Linked DNA regions of Prosthecodimorpha staleyi. The protein of the gene in region 2 interacts with the protein of the main gene of each other region in a pairwise test. Links are inferred from orthologs where the notes say so. Each region holds a gene or a part of one and is shown on either strand. Other genes may lie near its edges.

The links.
Region 1: the proteins of gyrA (region 2) and gyrB interact in binary tests that used the Escherichia coli proteins (3 or more experiments, as listed by UniProt). The link is inferred for Prosthecodimorpha staleyi from one-to-one orthologs.

The regions. Positions count from the first base shown.
Region 1 is NZ_JAHHZF010000015.1:81,451-88,529, reverse strand. The notes cover bases 1,306-4,390. They hold gyrB (DNA topoisomerase (ATP-hydrolyzing) subunit B), read right to left. Parts: upstream 4,025-4,390; coding sequence 1,586-4,024; downstream 1,306-1,585. Other genes in these bases: KL771_RS25260 (benzoate-CoA ligase family protein), read right to left, coding at 4,216-4,390; KL771_RS25270 (sensor histidine kinase), read right to left, coding at 1,306-1,336. In the rest of the region: more of KL771_RS25270, read right to left, coding at 1-1,305; more of KL771_RS25260, read right to left, coding at 4,391-5,886; KL771_RS25255 (Bug family tripartite tricarboxylate transporter substrate binding protein), read left to right, coding at 6,324-7,079. UniProt on the Escherichia coli protein: DNA gyrase negatively supercoils closed circular double-stranded DNA in an ATP-dependent manner to maintain chromosomes in an underwound state.
Region 2 is NZ_JAHHZF010000001.1:503,689-511,054, forward strand. Bases 1,879-5,250 are described here. They hold gyrA (DNA gyrase subunit A), read right to left. Parts: upstream 4,890-5,250; coding sequence 2,079-4,889; downstream 1,879-2,078. Other genes in these bases: purN (phosphoribosylglycinamide formyltransferase), read right to left, coding at 4,988-5,250. Outside these bases: KL771_RS02155 (benzoate/H(+) symporter BenE family transporter), read right to left, coding at 1-1,007; KL771_RS02160 (hypothetical protein), read left to right, coding at 1,180-1,482; KL771_RS02165 (hypothetical protein), read right to left, coding at 1,599-1,745; more of purN, read right to left, coding at 5,251-5,608; purM (phosphoribosylformylglycinamidine cyclo-ligase), read right to left, coding at 5,728-6,807; KL771_RS02185 (M20 family metallopeptidase), read right to left, coding at 7,026-7,366. UniProt on the Escherichia coli protein: A type II topoisomerase that negatively supercoils closed circular double-stranded (ds) DNA in an ATP-dependent manner to maintain chromosomes in an underwound state.

The DNA.
Region 1 (7,079 bases), on a different replicon or contig from region 2:
CGCATTCGCGACCGTCCGGCAGCATCGACTGCGACAGGTCGTGACACAGCTCGCGCAGGAATTCGGCGAAATCGACCGATTCGATGCCGCCCGAGGCGTGCATCCGACGATAGGCCATGGCCATCGAGTTGACCCGGCCGACCGCCATGTCGAACTGCTGGCGAGCCTCCGGATCCGTCACCGACCGGGACTGCAGCTTGAACAGGCTCGACACCGTCTGCAGGCTGTTCATGATGCGGTGGTTGAGTTCGCGCAGCAGAACGTCCTTGTAGGCGAAGGCGCGGGCGAGATCGTCGGCCAGTTCGTCGAAGGCGCTGCCGAGCTGGGCGAACTCGGTCGATCCGGTCATTGCGGTGCGCGCGGACAGGTCGCCGTCGCGCCAGCGACGGGTGACCGCAATGATCCGGTTGACGGGGCGGGCGATCAGGCGGCGGCCGAACAGCCAGGCCAGCACCATGGCGGCGGCGGCGGCGGCGACGATCCCGACGATCCCGCGCATCGTGGCGCTGTCGAGCGGGCCGAACGCCTCCGCGCGGCCGAGACCCACCCCGATATAGAGCCCGCCCGGACTGGTCGCAGGCGGAATGTAGCCGACGATGCGGCGCACGCCGTCGAGCGGCGACGTGACGTCGATGGTCCCGGGGGCGCTGGCCCGCGCAGTCTCGCGCCAGATGTCCTCCGGAAAGGGCTGGCCGACGAACCGCGCCGCCTCGGGAAGGCGAAGCAGGATGGTGCCGTCCCGATCGGCGACGGTCATGACGCGGTTGAGCGACCATTGCGGACCGTTCAGCTCGGCGGCGAGCCGCGCGAGGCCGATGCTGACGAAGATGACGCCGGCGGTTTCGCCCTGAGGGTTGCGGTACGGCATCGCCATGTGGAAGCTCGGCACGCCCGTCCGCCGCCCGACCGCGTAGGTCCCGACCGTGAAGCGGCCGGTTGCCATCGCCTCCCGGAAGTAGAACCGGTCGCCCACCGGCGGCATCGGTCCCGCCGTGTCGAGCCGGTCGGCGGCGCAGAAGACGTTGCCGGTGCGATCGGCAACGCCGATCGCTTCGAAATCCGGATGCGCGGTCCGCAGGGCGCGCAGGATCGCGGTGCACTCGGTCGGCTCGGCGTTGCGGATGTCCTTGGACTCGCTCAGCGCGGTCAGCATCAGCCGGACGCCTTCGGTCAGGCGTTCCTGCGCGGCCGCGACCTGCTGGGCCTGGAGTGCGACGCTGGCTCTGAGTTCGGTCTCGCGCGCGCCGCGCAGGGCGAACTCGTTGACCGCCTGCAGGGCCACGACAGGAAGCAGGGTCAGGCCGGCCAGGAGCACGACGCGACGGCTCAGGCTCATATTGCGGGTCTCCCGTCGGCCAGATGCGAGTCTCGGGAAACCGCGCTCCCCGAACGGAGATCATCCATGATTTATGCCGACGATGCACCGGTCATTTCGGGTGGGTGGGCTGGGAATCCCCAACGCCTCCCGCGAGTTCCACGGATCGTCCGGTGCCGCCCCGCCGCCGGCGCCCGGGAGCGCCGGGTCTCCGAACGTCGACCTGAGCGGTCGAGGCGGCCGGCGCGTGCTCTCGGCGGATGGGATGGACTAGGCGTCGAGATTGGCCGAGAGCGCGTTTTCCTGGATGAACTCGCGGCGCGGCTCGACCTCGTCGCCCATCAGGCGGGTGAAGATCTCATCGTTGTCCTCGGCCTCGCGCAGGCTGACCTGCAGCAGCGTACGGGCGTTCGGATCGAGCGTGGTCTCCCACAGCTGGCCCGGATTCATCTCGCCGAGGCCTTTGTAGCGCTGCATCGAGATGCCCTTGCGGCCCTGCGCGAAGACGGCTTCGAGCAGGCCGCGCGGGCCGCGGATCTGGGTCACGACATCCTTGCGCTTGAGCTCGGCCGCCTTCTCGTAGATTTCCTGCAAATGAGCCGCATGGGCATCGAGCTTGCGCGCATCGGCGGAGGCGAGCAGGGCGGCGTCGACCCAGCGCTCCTCGGTGACGCCGCGCAGGGTGCGGGTGAACAGCAGGCTGCCGTCCGGCTTGGCATCGCCGACCCAGCCCTTGGAGAATTCGTCGGCCTGGATGTCCAGCCGCCGGGCCACATAGGCGGCCGCCTCGCGCCCCTTCTCGACGTCGTTCAGGACGCTGGGCGTCAGCGCGCCGGCGATCGCCGCCTGCTCGACCACGTCACGGTCGTAGCGATGGTGCAGCCCATCCAGGATCGCCGCGACCGCACGCGCCTCGTCGACCACGGCGCGCAGATCGAGCCCGGCCCGCTCCTCGCCCGAGGCGAGCCGGAGCGCGCTCTCCTCCAGACCCATGTTGATCAGATAGTCCTCGAAGGCCTTCTGGTCCTTCAGATACTGCTCGGACTTGCCGCGCGCGACTTTATAGAGCGGCGGCTGGGCGATGTAGAGATGCCCGCGCCGGATCAGGTCCTTCATCTGCCGGAAGAAGAAGGTCAGAAGCAGCGTGCGGATATGGGCGCCGTCGACGTCGGCGTCCGTCATGATGATGATCTTGTGGTAGCGCAGCTTGTCGAGATTGAACTCGTCGGTGCCGATCGAGGTGCCGAGCGCGGTGATCAGCGTGCCGATCTGCTCGCTCGACAGCATCTTGTCGAAGCGCGCGCGCTCGACATTGAGGATCTTGCCGCGCAGCGGCAGCACGGCCTGGTTCTCGCGGTTGCGGCCCTGCTTGGCCGAGCCGCCTGCGGAATCGCCCTCGACGATGAACAGTTCCGACTTGGCTGGATCCTTCTCCTGGCAGTCGGCGAGCTTGCCGGGCAGCGAGGCCACGTCGAGCACGCCCTTGCGGCGGGTCAGTTCGCGCGCCTTGCGGGCCGCCTCGCGGGCGGCCGCGGCCTCGACCACCTTGCCGACGATCGTCTTCGCCTCGGCGGGATGTTCCTCGAACCAGGTGCCGAGCGCCTCGCCGACTAGGTTCTCGACCACCGGCCGGACCTCGGAGGAGACCAGCTTGTCCTTGGTCTGGGAGGAGAATTTCGGATCCGGCACCTTGACCGAGAGGACGCAGGTCAGGCCCTCGCGGCAATCCTCGCCGGACAGGGCGACCTTTTCCTTCTTGGTCAGCCCGGAGGAATCGCCGTAGCCGACCACCTGCCGGGTCAGCGCGCCGCGGAACCCGGCCAGATGGGTGCCGCCGTCGCGCTGCGGGATGTTGTTGGTGAAGCAGAGCGTCTGCTCATGGTAGCTGTCGTTCCACCACAGCGCGCATTCGACGGTGATCCCGTCCTTCTCCGCCTTCATGGTCACCGGCCGCGGCAGCAGCGGGTGCTTGGCGCGATCGAGATAGCGCACGAAGGCTTCCAGGCCGCCCTCGTAGCACATGGTCTCGGCGCGAACTTCGACGCCGCGCCGGTCCTCCAGCGTGATGTTGACGCCGGAATTCAGGAAGGCGAGTTCGCGCAGGCGGTGCTCGAGGGTGGCGTAGTCGAACTCGATCCGGGTGAAGGTCTCCGGGCTCGGCACGAAGGTGACCTCGGTGCCGCGCCGGCCGCCGGCATCGCCGACCACCGCCAGCGGGGCCTCCGGATCGCCGTGCCGGAAGCGCATGTAGTGTTCCCGGCCGTTCCGCCAGACGCGCAGGTCGAGCGTGGTCGACAGCGCGTTGACGACCGAGACGCCGACGCCGTGCAGGCCGCCCGAGACCTTGTAGGAATTCTGGTCGAACTTACCGCCCGCATGCAGCTGGGTCATGATCACTTCGGCGGCGGAGACGCCCTCGCCGGCGTGGATGTCGGTCGGGATGCCGCGACCGTCGTCGCGCACCGTCACCGAGCCGTCGGCGTTGAGCCGCACCAGCACCTCGGTCGCCCAGCCGGCCAGCGCCTCGTCGATGGCGTTGTCGACCACCTCGTAGACCATGTGGTGCAGGCCGGAGCCGTCATCGGTGTCGCCGATATACATGCCGGGCCGCTTGCGGACGGCATCGAGGCCCTTCAGCACCTTGATGGAATCGGCGCCGTACTCGGCCGATCCGTTGCTCGTCGTGCCGTTCGGGATGTCTTCGCTCATATCGATTCGTTTGCTCGCCTCAGCGCAGGATGCGCGCCCTTATAGCCCCGCGCGCGCGGGACTCCAAACGGGCATCGGGCGAGGAAAAATGCCCGGAAAATCCGACCTTTCGGAGGCGCCTGCGCGGCGTCCTGGAATACGCCTCGGCGCCCTTGCCGGCGCAGCAATCCGGGCCGCCGGCGCCGCGCCGGTCAGGCCGCCGCCGAGGCGCCGTCGGCCGTCGCGCCGGAGGCGATTTCGCGCAGCGCAAAGCGCTGCAGCTTGCCGGTCTCGGTGCGCGGCAGGCGCTCGACGAACTCGATCGCCCGCGGATACTTGTAGGGCGAGATCTCGGCCTTGACGAAGGCCTGCAGCTCGGAGACCAGCGCCGGGGACGGCGCGAAGCCCGGCTTCGGCACGATATAGGCCTTGACGATCATGCCGCGCTCGTCGTCCGGGGCGCCGACCACGCCGCATTCGGCGACCGCCGGATGGGTCAGCAGCACGCCTTCCACCTCCGGCCCGGCGATGTTGTAGCCGGCCGAGACGATCATGTCGTCTGAGCGCGCCTGGTACCAGAACCGGCCCTCGGCGTCGCGGATATAGGTATCGCCGGTGACGTTCCATCCGTCCTGGACATAGACCGTCTGCCGTTCGTCGGCGAGATAGCGGCAGCCGGTCGGGCCGATCACCGCCAGCCGGCCGGGCACGCCGTCCGGCACCTCGGCGCCGTCGGGACCGATCACCTTGGCGCGGTAACCGGGCACGGGCCGGCCGGTCGCGCCGGGCGTCACGTCCTCGGGTGTCGAGCCGATGAAGATGTGCAGCATTTCGGTGGCACCGATGCCCTCGGTCAGGACGATCCCGGTCGCGGTCTTCCAGGCCTCGAAGGTCGCCTTGGGCAGGGCCTCGCCGGCCGAGACGCACAGGCGCAGCGAGCCGATATCGCGGCCCGGCAGGGCATTCAGCATCGCCCGGTAGGCGGTCGGCGCGGTGAAGATCACGGTCGGCCGATAGCGCTCGATGGCATCGAGCAGGTCGAGCGGCGCCGTCTTGTCGGGCAGGCAGGTCGAGGCACCGATGCGGAACGGGAACAGTACCAGCCCGCCGAGCCCGAAGGTGAAGGCGAGCGGCGGCGAACCGACGAAGCGGTCGTCGGGTGTGGCGCGCAGCAGATGCCTGGCGTAGGTGTCGCAGATCGCCAGCAGGTCGCGATGGAAATGCATCGTGCCCTTGGGCACGCCGGTCGTGCCGGACGTGAAGGCGATCAGGCAGACATCGTCGACGGCGGTGTCGACCGGCTCGAAGCGGTCGGGCTTGCCGGCCATCAGGGCTTCGAGGCCGTCCGGCGCGTCGGTGCCGAATTTCAGGACGGCGCGGAGGCAGTCGGAGCCGTCGCGGACCTTGAGGATGTCGTCGGCCAGCCGGGCGTCGACCAGGGCCAGGCCGATCCGCGCCTTGTCGACGATGATGGCGAGTTCCTTGGCGCGCAGCAGCGGCATGGTGGCGACGACGATGCCGCCCGCCTTGATCACCGCCAGATAGACGGCGACCATCATGGGCGTGTTGGCGGCGCGCAGCAGAACGCGGTTGCCGGGGACGAGGCCCATCTCGTCGACCAGCACATGGGCGATCCGGTCGATCCGGCGCGCGAGTTCGGCGAAGCTCCAGACGCCGCCCGCATGGTGGATGGCCGGACGCTCGCCGCGGCCTTCCGCGACATGCCGGTCGACGAACTCGACGGCGGCATTGAGGCGGTCCGGATAGGCCAGTTCGGGCAGGTCGAACAGAAGCCGGGGCCACAGGGCCGGGTCGGGAAGATTGTCCCGCGCGAAGGTGTCGGTGTGAGCCGAAGGCTTGAGTGCAGCACCCTGAACCGCCATGCCGTCCTCCATGACCGTCCCGCTCGACCGCGGAATAGTTGAAGATTAAACTATTTGGGACAGGCAAATCATGCCGGTGTGGCGGTGTCCTATGACGATTTTAGGTATGATTTTCTCAGTTCGATCGACTTTCGGGCAAAGATATCCCCAACTGTCGAGCGCCGGAAGGCCGATTGCCTGATTCCGATGCGAGGTCGAAACGCAGGCAGTCGCCGGCTGGCCCCTGCGTTTGCGCCCGGTCCGGGACCGGCGCCGTGGCGCAGCCGGCGAAAGGGACTGCCGAAAGTCCGGCGGGATCGGGGAAAATTCGGGCTCTCCGCCGGCCCGACGGCATTTCCTGTCTGGATCCAGACATGTCCGGGGGGATATGGTCCGCTGGAAGCGGTGCCAAGGACGCGAAGTCTCCGGCGCCCACCGCAAGGTTCAGGGAGGAAACCATGAAGCTATTCGGACGTGTATTTGCAGGTCTTGCCTTTGCGGGGCTCGCGCTGATGGCCGGCCCGGCACTGGCCCAGCAGGACATCAAGATCATGGCGCCGGCGGCGCCCGGCGGCGGCTGGGACTCGACCGCCCGGTCGATCCAGCAGACTCTGATGCAAACCGGACTTGCCAAGAGCGTCCAGGTGACCAACGTCACCGGCGCCGGCGGTACGGTCGGCCTCGCACAGTTCATCACCGGCGCCAAGGGCGATCCCAATCAGCTGATCGTCAACGGCTTCGTCATGGTCGGCGCGATCCTGACCAACAAGTCGCCGGTCACGCTCGATCAGGTCACCCCGATCGCGCGGCTGACCGGTGAGGCCCTGGTCATCGTCGTGCCGGCCTCCTCGCCGCACAAGACCATCCAGGATCTGTCCGCGGCCGTGAAGGCGGATGTCGCCAAAGCCGTCTGGGCCGGCGGTTCGGCCGGCGGTACCGACCATATCCTGGCGGCCCTGTTCACGAAGGCTGCGGGCGCCGAGGCCGCCAAGGTCAACTATGTCGCCTTCTCGGGCGGCGGCGAGGCGCTGGCCGCGATGCTCGGCGGACGCGTGACGGCCGGCATCTCCGGCTATGGCGAGTTCGAGAGCCAGATCAAGACCGGCAAGCTGCGCGCCCTGGCGGTGTCCTCGCCCAAGCGCATCGAGGGCGTCGACGTGCCGACCCTGAAGGAGTCCGGCATCGACGTCGAAATGGTCAACTGGCGTGCCGTC
Region 2 (7,366 bases):
AGGCCGGCGACCGCCTGGATCAGCAGCGGCGGGGCGGCGGTCAGGAAGGCCGCGAAGGCGGTCGCGCACAGGCCGAACAGGCAATAGACGATGCCGCTGACCGCCGCCGCCCACCAGCGGCGCGCCGGATCGGGCTCGGCATCCGGGCCGGCGCAGAGCGCGGCTGTGATTGCCGCCAGACTGACGGCATGACCGCCGAACGGCGCGGCCAGGATCGAGAAGATGCCGGTCAGCCGGAACAGCGGCCCCGGCGCCGGCCGGTAGCCGTTGACGGCCAGCACCGCGATGCCGGGAATGTTCTGTGACGCCATGGTGACGACGAAGAGCGGCAAGGCGATCGTGGTCAGGGCGTGGATGGACAGCGACGGCACGACCAGCACCGCCTCCGGGGCGAGCGCGCCGAGTTGCGCCAGCCCGACCGGCGAGGTCGCCACGAAGGCGATCGCAGCGACCGCCAACGCCACCGGCACGGCGAAGAGCCGGTTGATGCGCACGGTCACCGCCCAGGCCGCGACGATCGCCAGCGCCGGCAGCGGCATCGCCGCCACCGCCTTGACCGGCGCCACGCACAGCCCGAACAGGACGCCGGCCAGCATGGCGCTGGCGAGCGGGTTCGGGATCGCCGCCACGGCGCGTGCCAGCGGCCGCCAGCTGCCGGCGACCACCACCAGGAGGCCTGCGACCAGGAAGGCGCCGACCGATTCGGAGAAACCGCCCGCTCCCGCCCCTTGCGCCGTCAGCAGCGCGGCTCCCGGCGTCGACCAGGCGAGCGAGATCGGCATGCGCGGGCGCGCGCTCGCCCAGAGCGTACCGATCCCCATGGCGAAGGACAGCGCCATCAGCCCCGACGCCGCCTGCGCCTGGCTCGCCCCGGCCGCGATAAGCCCCTGCAGGGCGACCGGCAGCGACGAGGCGAAGCCGACCACCGCGGCGAGCGTGCCGGCCGCGATGGCCGGAAAGGTCGGGCCGCGGGCGGGAGCGGCGGAAGACGGAGCTTCGGTGGACATCGGACCCTGACCGGCGCGTGGCGTGACGGTCCGGTATGGTCGATCCGAGCCTTGTGGCGCAAGGGGCGGACGCCACCGGACAGCATCCGCAATGTGTGGCCGCGGTCGGCGCTGTTGCGCCCGGTCCGCACCGGCTATCCTGGCTCGAACACTCCAACTGCGAGCCCCGCCGATGCTGCGCCTTGCCATCTTCACATGCCTTTGCCTGGCGGCTTCCGCCCTGCCCGGCCACGCGGCCCTGGCGCCGCAGTATCAGCGTCTGGCGGAACTCCGCGCCATTCTCGCCAGCGACGCCGTCATGGGACGCCTTTCGGGCGCACCGGTCGACCGGGTCGAGTATGTCTCGCCCGATCTCTACCGGGTCACGGCCGGCGCCTGCACGCTGGAAGTTAAGATCGTATCGGTCCCCGAACCGGAGCCCATGCCGGGTCCGCGGAAATTCACCGTGGCGCCGGGCCTCTACGCCTGCCGCTGAGCGCGGCCCCGTAACCCGCCTGCCGGATGGCGCCCCCAAGTCCAACGCGGGGCCGCTTCGCCGTACGGAACGCTGCGGGATGCCGGCCGACGACGGGTCCTTCCGGACCGAGGCGATCACAGCACGCGGAAATCAGGCAGCGTCGCGCCGTCCTTGCCGGGGCAGCATTTTTTGAACTTCTTGCCGGGCCCGCACGGATAGGGATCGTTCCGTCCGACCTTGACTGCAGCCGGTGGCGACGGAACGGAGATCGGCTTCGGCACCCGGCCTTCGGCGATCTGGGCGAAATGCCATGTCTCGAGGGCCGCCACGGTGCTGTGGAACGGCCGGCGTGAGGGCTATGGCCGCCATTTTGCCATGACCGGCCAGTTCAGATGCCAAATCCTCCTCGACATGCCGGAAGGTCTGGATCTGCGGATCGATCCGACCGTCTTCATAGGCGGCTTTGACGAGGGGGCGCAAAATCCGCCAACCCGAGAACGGCGGTCGCAGGCGCCCATTCGAACCAGATCCGGTCGCGCGGCCGAGCCTGCAGGCTGATGATCGCATCAGCGGTCCATTCCATCGTCGTCCTGCACCACACGTCAGGACGACGATCAGCCCTCGGCCGGCGCCTCTCCGGCCCCGTTGCCGCCCTCGCCCTCCGCGGCGCCGTCCTCTTCCTCGCGGATGCGCTCGACCGAGACGACCTTCTCGTCGGCGGCGGTGTTGAACACGATGACGCCCTGGGTCGAGCGGCCGGCGATGCGGATGCCGTCGACCGGGCAGCGGATCAGCTGGCCGGCATTGGTCACCAGCATCAGCTGGTCGCCGTCTTCGACCGGGAAGCTCGCCACCAGCGGGCCGTTGCGCGGGGTCACCGCCATGGCGACGATGCCCTTGCCGCCGCGTCCGGTGATCCGGTACTCGAAGGTCGAGGTGCGCTTGCCGTAGCCGTTCTCCGAGATGGTCAGGATGAACTGCTCGGCGGCGCTCATCTCGACATAGCGGCGCTCGCCGAGCACGTCGGCACCCGCCCCGGCCCCGCTCTCCGCACCGTTCTCGTTGCCGGCCTCGGCGCCCTGGGCTTCCTCGGCCTCGGCATCCGTGCCGTTGCTCTCGACCGCATCGACCTCGCCGCGCAGGGCGCGGCTGCGCTTCAGATAGGCGATGCGCTCGTCGGCGACGGCCTCGAAATGCCGGATCACGGTCATCGAGATGACCTGATCCTCGTCGCCGAGCGCGATGCCGCGCACGCCCATGGAATCGCGGCCCTTGAACACGCGCACGTCGGTGACGGGGAAGCGGATGCACTGGCCGAGCGCCGTGGTGATGACCACGTCGTCGAACTCCGTGCAGGTTTCCACCGACACGATGCCCTCGCCCTCTTCGAGCTTCATGGCGATCTTGCCGTTGCGGTTGACCTGGACGAAGTCCGACAGCTTGTTGCGCCGGATCGTGCCCTTGGTGGTCGCAAAGACCACGTCGAGGGTCTCCCAGGTCTCCTCGTCCTCCGGCAGCGGCAGGATCGAGGTGATGCGCTCGCCCTCCTGCAGCGGCAGCAGGTTGACCAGCGCCTTGCCGCGCGCCTGCGGGGCGGCCAGGGGCAGGCGCCAGACCTTGGTCTTGTAGGCCATGCCGCGCGAGGAGAAGAACAGGATCGGCACGTGGGTATTGGCCACGAACAGCCGGGTGACGAAATCCTCGTCCTTCATCGAGATGCCGGAGCGGCCCTTGCCGCCGCGCCGCTGCGCCCGGTAGGTCGACAGCGGCACGCGCTTGATCCAGCCGGCATGGGTCACGGTGACGACCATGTCCTCGCGCTGGATCAGGTCCTCGTCGTCGACCTCGCCGTCCAGTTCCACGATCTCGGTGCGGCGCGGGGTGGCGAACTCGGCCTTGATGGCGGCAAGCTCGTCCTTGACGATGGTCTGGATGCGCTCGCGCGAGCGCAGGATGTCGAGATAGTCCTCGATCTCCAGGGCGAGCTTGTTCAATTCGTCGGCGATCTCGTCGCGGCCGAGCGCGGTCAGGCGGGCGAGGCGCAATTCCAGGATGGCGCGGGCCTGCTCGTCGGACAGCCGGTAGGTGCCGTCCTCGTTGAGCGTATGGCGCGGGTCGGCGATCAGCGCGATCAGCGGCGCCATGTCCTTGGCCGGCCAGTCGCGGCCCATCAGCTGCGCCTTGGCGGTGGCCGGATCGGGCGCAGTGCGGATGAGGTGGATGACCTCGTCGATATTGGCGACCGCAATCGCCAAGCCGACCAGGATATGGGCGCGGTCGCGCGCCTTGTTGAGCAGGAATCGCGTGCGCCGGCCGATCACCTCCTCGCGGAAGGTGATGAAGGCCTGGATGATGTCGCGCAGGTTCATCAGCTCCGGCTTGCCGCCGTTGAGCGCCACCATGTTGCAGCCGAACGAGGACTGCAGGGTGGTGAACTTGTAGAGCTGGTTCAGCACGACTTCCGCCATGGCGTCGCGCTTGACCTCGATGACGACCCGGTAGCCGTCGCGGTCGCTTTCGTCGCGCACCTCGGCGATGCCCTCGACGCGCTTCTCGCGCACCAGCTCGCCGATGCGCTCGACCATCGAGGCCTTGTTGACCTGATAGGGGATCTGGTCGACGACGATCGCCTCGCGGCCGCCGCGCGCGGTCTCGAACTTGACCCGGCCGCGCATCATGATCGAGCCGCGCCCGGTCAGATAGGCCGAGCGGATGCCGGCCCGGCCGAGGATGATGCCGGCGGTCGGGAAGTCCGGCCCCGGGATGATCTCGATCAGGTCGGCGACGGTCATGTCCGGCTTGTCGATCATCGCGATCGCGGCGTCGCAGACCTCGCCGAGATTGTGCGGCGGAATATTGGTCGCCATGCCGACCGCGATGCCGCCGGCGCCGTTGACGAGCAGGTTCGGGAAGCGCGACGGCAGCACCGTCGGCTCGTGCTCCGAATTGTCGTAGTTCGGCTGGTAGTCGACCGTGTCCTTGTCGAGATCCTCCAGGAGGCTGTGCGCCACCTTCTCCAGGCGGACCTCGGTGTAGCGCATGGCCGCCGGCTGGTCGCCGTCGACCGAGCCGAAATTGCCCTGGCCGTCGACCAGCGGCACCCGCATCGCAAAGTCCTGCGCCATGCGCACGAGCGCGTCGTAGACCGACTGGTCGCCATGCGGATGGTACTTACCGATCACGTCGCCGACGACGCGGGCCGATTTGCGATAGGCCTTGTTCCAGTCGTAGCCGTTCTCGTGCATCGAGAAGAGGATGCGGCGGTGCACCGGCTTCAGGCCGTCGCGCACGTCCGGCAGCGCGCGGCTCACGATCACGCTCATCGCGTAATCGAGGTAGCTGCGGCGCATCTCGTCGGTGATGGAGACCGGCTTGATGTCCGACGGGCTTTCCCCGCCCGGAACCGGCTTTTCGGATGAGGCCAAAACGCGTCACTCTTCGGTCTGGATGTCGACGGCTCGTCTATAGGCGATTCCGGCCGCGGACGCCAATTTCGCGCGCGGGCGCACGCGAGATTCCAAAGTCACGCCGTTCGCGGCCAGATCATGGCGGCCGGCGGCTCGGCCTCGCCGCGGATTTCGACGTGCTCGCCGCCGTCGTCGCGGGTCACGATCCGGGTCCGGCCGGAGGCGACCAGATCGAGGGCATGCGGATAGAGCCGGTGTTCGGCCGCCAGCACGCGGGCGGCGAGCCCGTCCGGCGTGTCGCCGGCCAGCACCGGCACGGCGGCCTGGGCGACGACCGGCCCGGTATCCATCGCCTCGCGCACGAAATGGACGGTGCAGCCGGCGAGCTTGACGCCGTCCCGCAACGCCCGGGCATGGGTGTGCAGGCCCGGATAGGCCGGCAGCAGCGAGGGGTGGATGTTGATCATCCGGTTCTTCCACTGGCCGATGAACCAGGGCGTCAAGAGCCGCATGAAGCCGGCGAGGCAGACGAGCTCGACGCCGTGGCGGACGAGTTCGGCATGGAGCGCCATCTCGAAGCGCTCGCGGTCCGGAAAGCCCTTGTGGCTGATCACCACCGCCGGCACCCCGGCCGCCGCCGCCTTGGCGAGGCCGCCGGCATCGGCGCGATTGGACAGGACCAGCACGGCCTCGGCGGGGAAATCGGCCCGCTTGGTCGCCGCCACCAGCGCCGCCATGTTGGACCCGCCACCGGAAATGATGATGCCGACGCGGAGCTTGCGCGGCGCGGTCCCGCGCGGCGCGTCCGTGCCAGCCGCAGGCCCCCCGACCGCAGGCCCACCAAGCGGCGCCGTCGTCATCGAGCAAGATCCAGGCTGCCGACCGGGTCGACGAAGGGCTCGTCCGGCCCGGCCTCGATCGTGCCGAGTTCGACCACCGTCTCGCCGGACGCCGCCAGGCTGGCGACGACCTCGGCCGCACGGGGCGCCTCGACCACCAGCACCATGCCGATGCCGCAGTTGAAGGTGCGCAGCATCTCGCGCTCGGAGACGCCGCCGGCAGCCGCCAGCCAGCGGAAGACCGGCAGGACCGGGATGCGGGCGAGATCGATGCGCGCCGCCGTGCCGGCCGGCAGGACCCGGGGGATGTTCTCCCAGAAGCCGCCGCCGGTGATATGGGCGAGCGCCTTGACGGCGCCGGTGGCGCGGATCGCGGCCAGCACCGGCTTGACGTAGATGCGCGTCGGCGTCAGCAGCGCCGCGCCGAGCGTCGTGCCGGCGGCGAAGGGCGCGGCGTCCTGCCAGGTCAGCCCGGCCGCGGCGACAATGCGCCGGACCAACGAATAGCCGTTCGAATGCACACCTGACGACGAGAGCCCCAGGATCACGTCGCCGGGGCCGACATCGGCGCGCGGCAGGATTCCGGTGCGCTCGACCGCCCCGACAGCGAAGCCGGCGAGGTCGTAGTCGCCGTCCTGGTACATGCCGGGCATCTCGGCGGTCTCGCCGCCGATCAGCGCCGCGCCGGCCTCCCGGCAACCCGCCGCGATGCCTTCCACGACGCTCGCCGCGACATCGACATCGAGCTTGCCGCACGCGAAATAGTCGAGGAAGAACAGCGGCTCGGCGCCCTGCACGACGAGGTCGTTGACCGACATGGCGACGAGATCGATGCCGACATGGGCGTGGATCCCGGCATCGATGGCGACCTTCAGCTTGGTGCCGACGCCGTCATTGGCCGCGACCAGCACCGGGTCGGCATAGCCGCAGGCCTTGAGATCGAACAGGCCGCCGAAACCGCCGATCTCGGCATCGGCCCCGACCCGCGCGGTCGCCTTGACGAAGGGCTTGATGCGCTTGACCAGCAGGTTGCCGGCGTCGATATCGACCCCGGCCTTGGCATAGGTCCAGCCGTTGCCGTTCTGGTCGTCGCTCATGGGTCGCAGGCTCTTGTCGCGAAAAAGGGAGTGGTTCGGCCAAAGCCGGTGGTCGGCCGGAGCCGGGGTCCGGCAAAAGCCGGGATCCGGGCCGGACATGAACCATCGTGGCGCGGAATGCAAGGGCGCGGCGCGCCGGTCCGTCAACACTGTGCCCTTCGCGGCCCGGCCCCTCCCCGTCCCGCTCGCTCCCCATCCTGCCTCTCTTGATCCCGCCCCTACCCGTCCAGTCCGGCGATGGTCGCGGCCAGGGCCTGGGCGCGGGGAACGAGGGTGTCGAGGCGGCACCATTCCTGGTCGGTGTGGGCGCCGCCGCCGACCGGGCCGAGGCCGCAGAGCGAGGGCACGCCGAGGGCGGCGGTGAAGCCGGAATCGGCGCAGCCGCCGGTGAACTCGCCCTCGACCGCGAAACCGGTCGCGGCCGCAGCGGCCTGGTAGCGGGCGAAGAGGTCGGCCGAATGGCGCGCTTCCAGCGGCAGGAACAGGTGCCCCTTCTCGTAGCCGGCCCGGGTGCCGGGCACGTCCTCGGCGGCCAGGATGGCGTCGACTGCCGCCAGGA